Regions from separate parts of the Rhizobium sp. CB3060 genome, predicted to be linked through region 2. Evidence: predicted binding sites of a transcription regulator. Region 2 holds the regulator's gene; each other region holds the start of a gene.
The links. The regulator LexA, encoded in region 2, represses DNA repair genes until DNA is damaged. The targets are predictions, from matches to a motif close to TGTTCNNNNTGTGTTCNG.
Positions count from the first base shown of each region.

Region 1: the regulator LexA is predicted to act here: its motif matches at 1,676-1,693, upstream of N2601_RS02060 (PA0069 family radical SAM protein).
Region 3: the regulator LexA is predicted to act here: its motif matches at 1,506-1,523, upstream of dinB (DNA polymerase IV).

Region 1 is NZ_CP104158.1:422,282-425,942, reverse strand. Features, by position in the region: gene moaB (molybdenum cofactor biosynthesis protein B) at 1-501, shown strand, start outside; gene N2601_RS02070 (hypothetical protein) at 511-825, opposite strand; gene N2601_RS02065 (glycosyl transferase) at 1,004-1,522, opposite strand; gene N2601_RS02060 (PA0069 family radical SAM protein) at 1,763-2,920, shown strand; gene N2601_RS02055 (ribonuclease HII) at 3,124-3,661, shown strand, end outside.
Region 2 is NZ_CP104158.1:1,284,558-1,288,218, reverse strand. Features, by position in the region: gene N2601_RS06380 (mechanosensitive ion channel family protein) at 1-900, shown strand, start outside; gene N2601_RS06375 (DUF2721 domain-containing protein) at 1,006-1,497, shown strand; gene lexA (transcriptional repressor LexA) at 1,891-2,613, shown strand; gene N2601_RS06365 (ComEC/Rec2 family competence protein) at 2,594-3,661, opposite strand, start outside.
Region 3 is NZ_CP104161.1:221,143-224,803, forward strand. Features, by position in the region: gene N2601_RS33205 (VOC family protein) at 196-564, shown strand; gene N2601_RS33210 (hypothetical protein) at 677-937, opposite strand; gene dinB (DNA polymerase IV) at 1,563-2,651, shown strand; gene N2601_RS33220 (SOS response-associated peptidase family protein) at 2,648-3,145, opposite strand; gene N2601_RS33225 (SOS response-associated peptidase) at 3,202-3,661, shown strand, end outside.

The DNA of each region.
Region 1 (3,661 bases), 860 kb from region 2:
ACCGTTTCCGATACGCGCACGCTCGCCGACGACAAGTCCGGCGATACGCTGGTTGCCCGTATCGCGGAAGCCGGTCATAGGTTGGCTGCGCGCGCCATCGTTCCCGACGACAAAAAGCGTATTCGAAGCCAGGTGGAGGCCTGGACGCAGGACGAAACCATCGACGTCGTCATCACCACCGGCGGCACCGGCTTTACCGGCCGCGATGTCACGCCCGAAGCGCTGGAGCCCTTGTTCGAAAAGCGGATGGACGGGTTTTCCGAGGTGTTCCATCGCATCTCCTACGACAAGATCGGCACGGCGACGATCCAGTCGCGTGCAACCGGCGGCGTTGCCAACGCCACCTTCATCTTCGTGCTGCCGGGCTCCCCTGGCGCCTGCAAGGATGCCTGGGACGGCATTTTAAAGGCGCAACTCGACTACCGCCATATGCCCTGCAATTTCGTGGAGATCATGCCGCGGCTCGATGAACATCTAAAGCGCGGTGCCGGCTCAAAATAAGCTGGCGCTTTATGCCTTCGATCCAGGCAAGGCAGGAATTGATTCCCAATTCTGACCCGTGAGGATCACGCAGCTTCGGCCGGAGACACCGGTGATCATCATTGTCCAACTGCCGCTTTCAGCAGCAAAGACCTCGATAATATTCCTCGGATCGAGCTGACCAATGGCCGAGAGCTTTTCGGAATAGTGCGCTTCCAGAAAAGCGACCATATCGGCGCGTTCAGCGCATGCGAACATCGCTTGCGAAGCTGCAGTACTCGGATGAAGGATTGCCGTTGCCACAAGGGCCGTTCCGATGAGGCGGCAGAGCATCGTGCGTCCCATGACGCACCTCCTTTCGCCGGAAATCCGGCGGAAGAGGAGAGTTCCGCTGACCTGCTCTGCCGCATACCGGCATCTTCATGGTCGGCCGCCTGACGCGACACGCGAGACGTGCCGCCATATGAAAATTATGACAGAAATTCTCTTATTTTCAAATGGAATCTGGATTGATTACAATGCGCTACCTTGCCGCGCGTGCGACCCAAGAGGGAATTAGCTCGCTCGACAGTTGGCGGCTCTTTTGCCCCCTGGCGAATTCGGCAAGCCGCATGCCCGTTTTGGCGGCGGCGATGGCCTGTCGCTTGGAGAGGAGCAAACCCAGTTCCAGAGGCGGCAGGCTGCGGCCGATGCGCTGGAACAAAGGCCGTCGATAACCCCGCGACGCGGTGAAGCGCGCCGGCACCTTATTCAGCGAGACATATTCGGCAATCTCATCGATCCAGCCGGCTTGCGGGCGGGCGCCGGGCTCGACGAAAAGCAGCCATTCGCCGCGCGCCGAATGCAGTATGTCTTTGATATCCCACTGGGAATAGAAACGGCAGCCGGCAGCGTCGGCCACATGCGAGGTGCCATCACGCGAGCCATGATCGAGCACGACGACGTCGCACACCAAACCTTCGATCGCGCCCGCTACCAGGGCCGCCAATGTCTGCGCCAGCTCAGGTTCCTGATCCTGGCATTCGATGATTACTGTCAACATTGCCCATTTATAAAGCGCCGCACAATTTATTGCCAGCACATAACCCTTTAAACCCGAAGGTTTAGACAAGGCTTATGTGCAGGTTCACAATGCCACCGGGACCTCTGCTCGTCGGCATGTACACGCTGCGCGGCGGAGCGTAATCGCGCATTTTGTTCTTGCAATGTTCTCGTTTGTCGGATAGGAATTTAATCATCTTAGACGCGGCATGCGATGCCATGAACCGCCCCGGAGTTACCGATGAACGAGCAGTCCCTTGCAGGGCAGGTCGCATTTGCGCCTGCCAATACGGCAGATGTTGCCAATGCTTTGATCGCCGACACCGGTCTCAGAGTCGAGATCGACCGCCGGCGCGGTCGCGGCGCCGGGCTGAACCCGAGCGGCCGATTCGAACCGCTGCGACGTGAGACATTCGATGACGGCTGGCAAACACTCGAAGAACTGCCGCCTTTCAAAACCGAAGTCCAGGTGGAGAAGCCGCGTACGGCAATCACACGCAACGAATCGCCCGATATATCCTTCGATCGTTCCATCAATCCCTATCGTGGCTGCGAGCATGGCTGCATCTATTGTTTCGCACGGCCGACGCATGCCTATATGGGCCTGTCGGCGGGACTCGATTTCGAATCAAAGCTCTTCGCCAAGCCGGACGCGGCGCGGCTTCTGGAACGGGAGCTGGCCAAGCCCGGCTACAAGCCGCGCGTCATCGCCATCGGCACCAATACCGACCCCTATCAGCCGATCGAGAAGGAATGGCGCATCATGCGGCAGATTCTCGAAGTGCTGAACAAGGCAAACCATCCGGTTGCGATCGTCACCAAGTCAGCGCTGATCATGCGCGATATCGATATTCTCCAAGAGATGGCCGCCAAGAACCTGGTTCGGGTCGGTATTTCCGTGACCACGCTCGACCGCAAGCTGGCGCGCACCATGGAACCGCGCGCGGCGACGCCGCAGCGGCGGCTGGAGGCGATCCGGGTGCTCAGCGAGGCCGGTATCCAGACGGCAGTCATGGTGGCGCCGATCATTCCGGCGCTCAACGACCACGAAATCGAGCGCATCCTCGACGCCAGCAAGGCCGCCGGCGCCCTGGAAGCAACCTATGTCATCCTGCGCCTGCCGCTGGAGGTCAGCCCGCTCTTCCGCGACTGGCTGCTGCAGAACTATCCGGATCGCTACCGCCATGTCATGTCGCTGATCCGCTCCATGCGCGGCGGCAAGGATTACGATGCCGAGTTCGGCAAACGCATGAAGGGCGCAGGCCCCTATGCCTGGCAGATCAGCCGCCGTTTCGAAATGGCAACCAAGCGGCTGGAGCTCACCCGCCGCAGTATCGCATTGCGCGACGACCTGTTTGTGCCGCCGGATGGCAGCGGCGTGCAGCTTTCGCTGCTCTGAGCGGTTCAGCTTTCGCGGAATCTTAGAACCGCTCTATCTTTTTGTTTTTTCGCAATTCCGGACGGAAAGCGGCTCACGCACTTTTCCCGGAATTGCTCTGACCCTTTCCCGCGGGTTTCCCTGCCCGCCGGAAGAGCCCCCTGGTTCGCCGCCTTGATCCACCGGGGGCTTGCAGGAGATCGGATGGTGTGCGAGCTTGCCGCATGCCACGCAGCACACCATCCGATTCTCCCATGCTTTTCGACGAGGGCCCGATCGTTCCAACCTTCGAGTTGGAGCTGATTGCCCGCCGCGCTGGACACTGGCCTGTCGCAGGTGCCGATGAAGCCGGGCGCGGGCCTCTTGCAGGTCCAGTCGTCGCGGCCGCAGTCATTCTCGATCCGGAACGCATTCCCGAGGGATTGAACGATTCCAAGCAGCTTTCGGCCATCAGGCGCGAGGCGCTGTTTGTCGAAATCCTCTCGACCGCGACCGTCTCCATTGCTTCTTCGAGCGCGGCGCGTATCGATATCACCGATATTCGCAAGGCGAGCCTCGACGCCATGCGCCGTGCCATCTGCAGCCTGGCCGTGCCGGCAAGCTACGTGCTGACGGATGGGTTGGATGTGCCCGGCGGCCTCGCTTGCCCGGGAAAAGCCGTGGTCAAGGGCGATGCCCGCTCCTTTTCCATTGCCGCAGCCTCGATCGTGGCCAAGGTGACGCGCGACCGGATGATGGCCCGCGCCGGAGATGTCTTCCCCG
Region 2 (3,661 bases):
GCCGCTGTTCGCGGTGCGCTGAAGAGCGTCGTCGTTCTGATTTTGGCCGATCTCTGCTGGCAATTGTCGAGGGCATTCATTGACGAGAAATTGAGCGCCGCCGATAGCAGTGCCTCCTCGCCATCGGCGGAAGCCGCGCGCGCGGGCCGCCTTCGCACCCTGTTGCCGATCTTCCGCAACGCACTGGCAGCCATCGTTATCGCAGCCGCCGTCCTCACCGTGCTGTCCGAAATGGGCGTGCAGATCGGGCCGTTGATTGCGGGGGCCGGCATATTCGGCGTGGCGATCGGCTTCGGCTCGCAAACGCTCGTCAAGGATATCGTCAGCGGCATTTTCTACCTGATGGACGATGCCTTCCGCGTCGGCGAATACGTTCAAAGCGGCAGCTACAAGGGAACCGTGGAATCGTTCAGCCTGCGTTCCGTCAGGCTTCGACATCATCATGGTCCGGTGTTCACAGTTCCCTTCGGCGAACTCGGCGCCGTTCAGAACATGAGCCGCGACTGGGCGATCGATAAATTCCTGCTACGGGTTCCGTTCAATACCGACGTCGCCAAGGCGAAAAGGATCGTCAAGCAAATCGGAGAGCAGTTGAAAGAAGATCCGGAAATCGGACCGCAGATTCTTGAGACCCTGAAAATGAAGGGGGTGGAGCAAATTGGCGACTTCGGTATCGAACTGAGCTTTGCTTTTACCGCCCTCCCCGGTCGGCAAACCTACATACGGCGCCAGGCCTATACCATGATCCGCGACGCCTTCATGGAAAACGGCATCGACTTCGCTCAGCCGACAGTGCAGGTGGGTGGCGAGGAAAAATCCGATGCCGCGATCGCAGCCATGACACTGCAGAGAAAGAAGATCGCTGAGCAAATGACGCAATCGGCAGCGCCGCCGACCTGAACGTTCGCGCGAGATCAGTCACCAGCCTCATCTCCGCGCCCTCTTTGGCAAGGCGACAACCCTGGAGCCGATACCGGATGACGTTGGACAGAAAGGAGATCCAATGTGCTGAATGACCATCTGACGTCTATTGCCGCGCACGTTATTCAAATAGCGCTGACACCGGTCTTTCTGCTGGCGGGCACCGCCGGGTGCCTCAATGTCTTCTCGGCCAGGCTCGCCCGCGTCTCCGACCGGGTCAACAGCCTTTTCGAACGGGTGACCTCTGAGGACCCGGATGAAACGCGGTTGCTGCAGCTCTATTATCTGCGACGGCGAACATTGGCGCTGGAGATCGCAGTTCTGCTCGGCACGGCATCGGGCGTGTTCACATGCCTTGCGACGCTCGGCCTCATGGGCGGTGCAATTCGACAGCAATTTCGCGAGCAATTGCTGCTCTGGCTCTTTGGCCTTGCCGTCTTCGCACTCATGGGCGCCTTTGTGGCCTTTCTCGTCGAGATGATTCTGGCCGGGCGCAGCATGCTAAGGCAGATCGCCAACGACCGTACCTTGCTCGAGCACCGGCACGGGAGTTCGAGGAAAAGTTCAACCTATTGATATCCCATCGAATATTACTACGGATGGCACCAATCCCGGCCCCTCAGAAATCCGGATTCCCAGTCAGATCCATAGCTTGCTCTCCATGGTTCGGAGAGTGTCGTCCTCCAAAGAGCTTATAGAACGAAGAACATGGCTTTTCGCCGCCTTGGAGATAATCCGTTTTGGGATCGTCCGAAATTTTGCTTCGCCCGATTCCGCATATATTTCTGCTATTTAGTTTGAAGGTGCCGGGAAAAAAGTCATCTGCCCGGGACCTGTTATGTTCCCATTTATTTGATGCACCTACAAAATGTTCACCGAAATTTAAGGGCTTGCGGAACACATATGGAACATATAGTGTCCGTTCTGGATTTGTTTCACGACACCTTCTCAGTCCCGAGGTTCAAAACGATGTTGACGCGCAAGCAGCAGGAACTGCTTCTCTTCATTCACGAACGAATGAAGGAGTCCGGTGTTCCGCCATCTTTCGACGAGATGAAAGATGCGCTGGACCTTGCGTCCAAATCCGGTATTCACCGTCTCATCACGGCTTTGGAAGAACGCGGCTTCATCCGTCGCCTGCCGAACCGGGCCCGGGCGCTGGAGGTCATCAAGCTACCGGAGGCCTATAGCCCGAGCCTGCAGCCTCGCCGCGGCTTTTCGCCAAGCGTCATCGAGGGTAGCCTTGGCAAGCCGCAACTTGTGCCGCCGCCCGCACCCACCAAGCCGGTGAGTGAGGACAACAACAGTTCGGTTTCGGTACCCGTCATGGGCCGCATTGCCGCCGGCGTTCCGATCTCGGCCATCCAGAACAATACTCACGACATCACCGTTCCCGCCGACATGCTCGGCTCCGGCGAGCATTATGCGCTGGAGGTCAAGGGCGACTCCATGATCGATGCCGGCATCTTTGACGGCGATACCGTCATCATCCGCAACGCCACGACCGCCAATCCCGGCGACATCGTCGTCGCTCTCGTCGATGATGAAGAGGCGACATTGAAGCGCTTCCGCCGCAAGGGAGCCTCGATCGCGCTTGAAGCGGCAAACCCTGCTTACGAAACCCGCATCTTTGGGCCGGATCGAGTGAAGGTACAAGGCAAGCTCGTCGGTCTCATTCGCCGCTATCACTGACCGGTGACGCCGGCTTGAGCGGCGCGCCAAAAGTGTCTGTTCGCCAGTCGTAGGAGCGATGCAGGCTCCATGGCCGCGAAAGGTTTTCAAACGCTGCCGTCATTATCGGTTTATCGGTGCTAAGGCTCATTTCGATGGACCCTGTGCGGCGCAATGTTGCACCTGTGAAGAGCGTGGCGCCAGAGCGGCAGCGATCAAGACGCAGCCGTACGGAGGTGATGACGATATTGGCCGTGTCGCAGGCCGGAGCGAGATAGGCGGCATCTTCAATGGTGACAAGCATGTCGCCATTATCCAGCATTGCCACGCACCATGCACCTTTTTGGCAGGCGAAACCGCCCGGCCCGGCCGCGTCTAATGCCGCATCCATCGCCTTTCGAACGGCGCTCTGTTCTTCGGAATTCAGGCGACGATGCTTGTCTGATTTGCTGATTTTGGGGAGCTGACTATCCGGCGGAAGCATCGTTGGCGGTTGCTGCTCGGTGATCGCCAATGCTCTTTGCCATTGCTCGAAGATGAAATCCGGCGGTTTTTCGCGGTTTGTCGTCAACGCACCGTTGCGCAACAAGGCGACCAGCGTGCCGTCCTCGGAGATCATGAGATCAGGCTTCAGGACACCGGGGCCGAGCGCCACGACTGCGACCGAACCGGTGATCAAGAGCGCACCTGCATGTCGCAGCCATGTTCTCAGCAAGGTCATCAGCAAGAAGCCGGCTATGACCGTCGGGAACAGCCAGACCGGCAGCCGGCCGAAGGGAATATTACCGCCCCAGGCGGCAACCGTTTTGGCAATGACGATGACGACATCAAGTCCCCAGCCGGTTATCTGCCAGAAAGGGGCATCAACGCCAAATGGCATCAGTAGCGTCGCCGCCATGCCAAACGGCATGACGACAAAGGAGACGACCGGCATAGCCGCCAGATTGGCAACGAGGCCATATGTCGCCAACCGGTGAAAATGTTCTATCGAGAAGATTGCCGTCGATGCGCCGCCTATAAAAGAGGTCGACAATATGCTTCCGAAGAAACGGGAAACGAAGAGCAGCGG
Region 3 (3,661 bases), on a different replicon from region 2:
TTGGGAATTTTTTCACATGACCCCTAGAAGCGATCGGCATCTCAAAGCGAATAACGTCGTTTTCCAGAATGCTACGTCCACGAAAGCATCCGAGCTACACAAGAGTATTCTCACTTTGACTAGTGTTTGTTTTGTTTTCGCGCGAAATCCGCGTGGTACAGGGAGTGACGACATTTGTCTGATGTGGAGTTCTCTATGAATCTTCGACTCGAGCTTTTCGTTGCGAGCGTTAGAAAATCTGCTGATTTCTATTGCCGGTTCCTGGGCTTTCAAATCAGCGGGCACAGCTCAGACGGTTACACAAAACTGATTAACGGCGACGCGGTGATCGGTATCAATAGCGTGGAAGCTCTCGGCCAAGATCATCCGCTGTATGCCCATCAAAATGAGAGACTCGGTCGCGGCGTTGAAATTGTTCTCAGTGTCGACGACGTCGATTTCGCTTATGAAGTCGCAAGGAAAGAGCAATGTGACGTCTCCGATCTCGCTAGCCGCCCATGGGGTCTTCGAGACTTCCGCGTGACCGACCCTGACGGCTATTACATCAGAGTGACCAGCCGCTAGGCTGCAGGCCAATGTTTGCGGTCACCAATTTCGCCTTGAACCTATCCTTCTTGCCGCGGCGTGGCGGGTGCTTTGATTGCGCTCCCTGGCTCCAAGCCGTGGAGGCATAGGCTCAAGCACGCAATGCCCGCAACTCGTAAGATGGCACGCGCCGGCGCTTGCCGTCATCATCCCGATAAGCGGCAACCCTGCTCAAAAGAGGTGGAATAAAATCCACTTCCTCGAAGGTTACGGGGACCGTGTAGAGGATGGCGGCATTTTCGTTCGCCCATTTCACCTCACGCCTTGTGATGGATGGAGGCGCAACGCTGAGCAGGACACCGAGCGCGGATAGCGCCATCGTCAAAGTGAGCAATGCGAATTCAACTGTCATGACGAACGGCGGAAGCGGTCCCATCAACGCACCAAGGATTGCTCCAGCCAGAAAAACCACAGCCGGAGCAGCCATAGACCAGATTGTTATCGGTGAGCGGAGCACATAATTCAACATTGCTACAACCATTCCTGCCGTTTGATTTTGAAAGAATATCGATCAGAGCGGCGACTGCGCAAGCAGCCAATTCCACGACGATGGCCCACACTTCCAGGCGACCGTCAAAGCGTGACCTCATCGATTCTGACAAGATCGGCGCCTAACGAGTGTGTGCCTTAAGCTCATTCGTTCGTTGACGGCGGCCCTAGCATTTTCGACCAGATGAACCGATCAGCGACCTGACGAGCCAGCGGAGGACCGTCTCTTGCAGCCTGAGTATAGAGGACGCAGCGATCTTCGACTCGCGCCGAGATTAATAGGAGGTGGCATATGGCCTCCCCCTCACCCGCCATTTTGGCGTTTCCTGCTGTTGATTTCCACGGGATGAGAACGCTGCCGGCGGCCGGTAGCTGCGACGGCCAGGGCTAAGCGCCGATCGAAATGGTTGATATCGCGCCGAAGCCTGCTATGTTCTCTTTTTGTTTCGGCAGTGAATGCCGATACAATCGCGATCGCCGAAGCCGCCATGAATGACATGAGCACGACCCCCGTCCGAAAAATCGTCCATGTCGACATGGACGCGTTTTATGCGTCGGTCGAGCAGCGCGATAATCCGGAACTGCGAGGCAAGCCTATTGCCGTCGGTGGATCTGCCGCTCGCGGCGTGGTCGCGGCGGCGAGCTACGAGGCGCGCAAATTCGGCGTTCACTCAGCGATGCCGTCGGTCACCGCCAAACGCAAATGCCCCGACCTGATCTTCGTGCCGCCGCGCTTCGATGTCTATAAGGCGGTGTCGCAGCAGATCCGCGAAATCTTCGCCGAATACACGCCAATGATCGAGCCGTTGTCACTCGATGAGGCCTATCTGGATGTCACGCACAATCTCAAGGGCATGGAGATCGCCACCGAGATTGCACTGGAGATCCGCGCCAGGATCAAAGCGGTCACCGGCCTCAACGCCTCGGCCGGCATCTCCTATAACAAGTTCCTCGCGAAGACGGCGAGCGACCTCAACAAGCCCAACGGCCAGGCGGTCATCACCCCGAAGAACGGGCCGGCCTTCGTCGAAGCCCTTCCCGTCAAGAAATTTCATGGCGTCGGCCCGGCAACGGCGGAAAAGATGCACCGGCTTGGGATCGAAACCGGCGCTGATCTCAAGCAGCAGACTCTCGAGTTTCTAGTCGAACATTTCGGAAAGTCCGGACCCTATTTCTATGGCATCGCGCGCGGCATCGATGAGCGCCAGGTCAGGCCGAACCGGGTGCGCAAATCCGTCGGCGCCGAAGATACATTCTCACAGGATCTCCACGCTTACGAGCCGGCCCGCGAAGGGCTTCAGCCGTTGATCGAAAAGGTGTGGGGTTATTGCGAGGCCAATGGGATCGGCGCCAAGACGGTGACGCTCAAGGTCAAATATGCCGATTTCAACCAGATCACCCGCAGCAAGACTGTTCCCACTCCTCTGGCCGCGATCGCCGACCTGGAGGAGATCGTCGGCCTGCTGCTGGCGCCGATCTTTCCGCCCCGAAAGGGCATTCGCCTGCTCGGCGTCTCGCTGTCGTCGCTCGAAAGGCGCGCCGCCGGAACGGAACCGCAACTGCGGTTGGCGCTTTAGACCGCCAGCATCGGCTGGGCAGGCTCGCCGGCGCGACGCTTGACCCGGAAGGTGCCCGCCGGCAGCGGCCGGAGGATTTCCTCTTCGTGGACAAGTCCATCCAGCCAGGCCATGCGCTGGTCGCGTGCCAGCACCGCCATCTGCCGATCGTGAATAGGCGCGATGTCGGCATTCGCCTCGATGGTGAGGATGGCATAGGCCTCCGGCCAATTCTCAGACGCCGGCCGCCAGATCCCCGCGAAATAGAACCAGTCGCCATTGGCGAGCGAAAAGCTGAAGCTTTTATGGCGAAACTCCGAGGCCGGCACTAGGCAGCGGTGGGTCGGAAACGTCCGTCCTTCCGATCGGACGACGTTGACGGCGCGTGGACCGCCGTCCCGCGGGCGCAGTCCCCACGGCAGCTCCACCATCTCCACATCGCCGTCATGGCGTCTTATGATGACGCGGCGCTCGTCGAGCGGGGCGTCGGACTGGAAAACCTTCGCGCTCATCATAGATAGAACATATCAGGAACAATTTTTCGAGGCAACCAACCTGAAATGAGGGACGTATGTGCAATGATTATCGGCTGATGGTGGATGCTGCTTCGATCGCAAAGGACTTCGCCGATCTGAAGATCAAGATCCGCTTTGGTGAAGGCATACCGAACCTCGAGGCGCGGGAGGACATCAAGATCACCGATGTCGGCCCCATCGTCCGGACGATCGATGGAGCCGGCGATGAGGCCGAGCTCGTCCAGCGGCGCTGGAGTTGGCCGGGACCGAACAAGCGCCCGGTGTACAATTTCCGGTCGGAAGGTCGGGAGTTCACGTCAAATCGCTGCCTGATCATTGCCGACGGCTTTTACGAGTTCACAGATCCGAAGGACCCGAAAAAGAAGCGAAAGGACAAGTGGCTGTTCACGAAGAAGGACGAGCCGATCTTCTGCATAGCCGGCATCTGGCGCGAAACGCCGGAGGTGGGCCAAGCCTTCACGATGCTGACGATGGCGCCGGGTCCGGACATCGCGC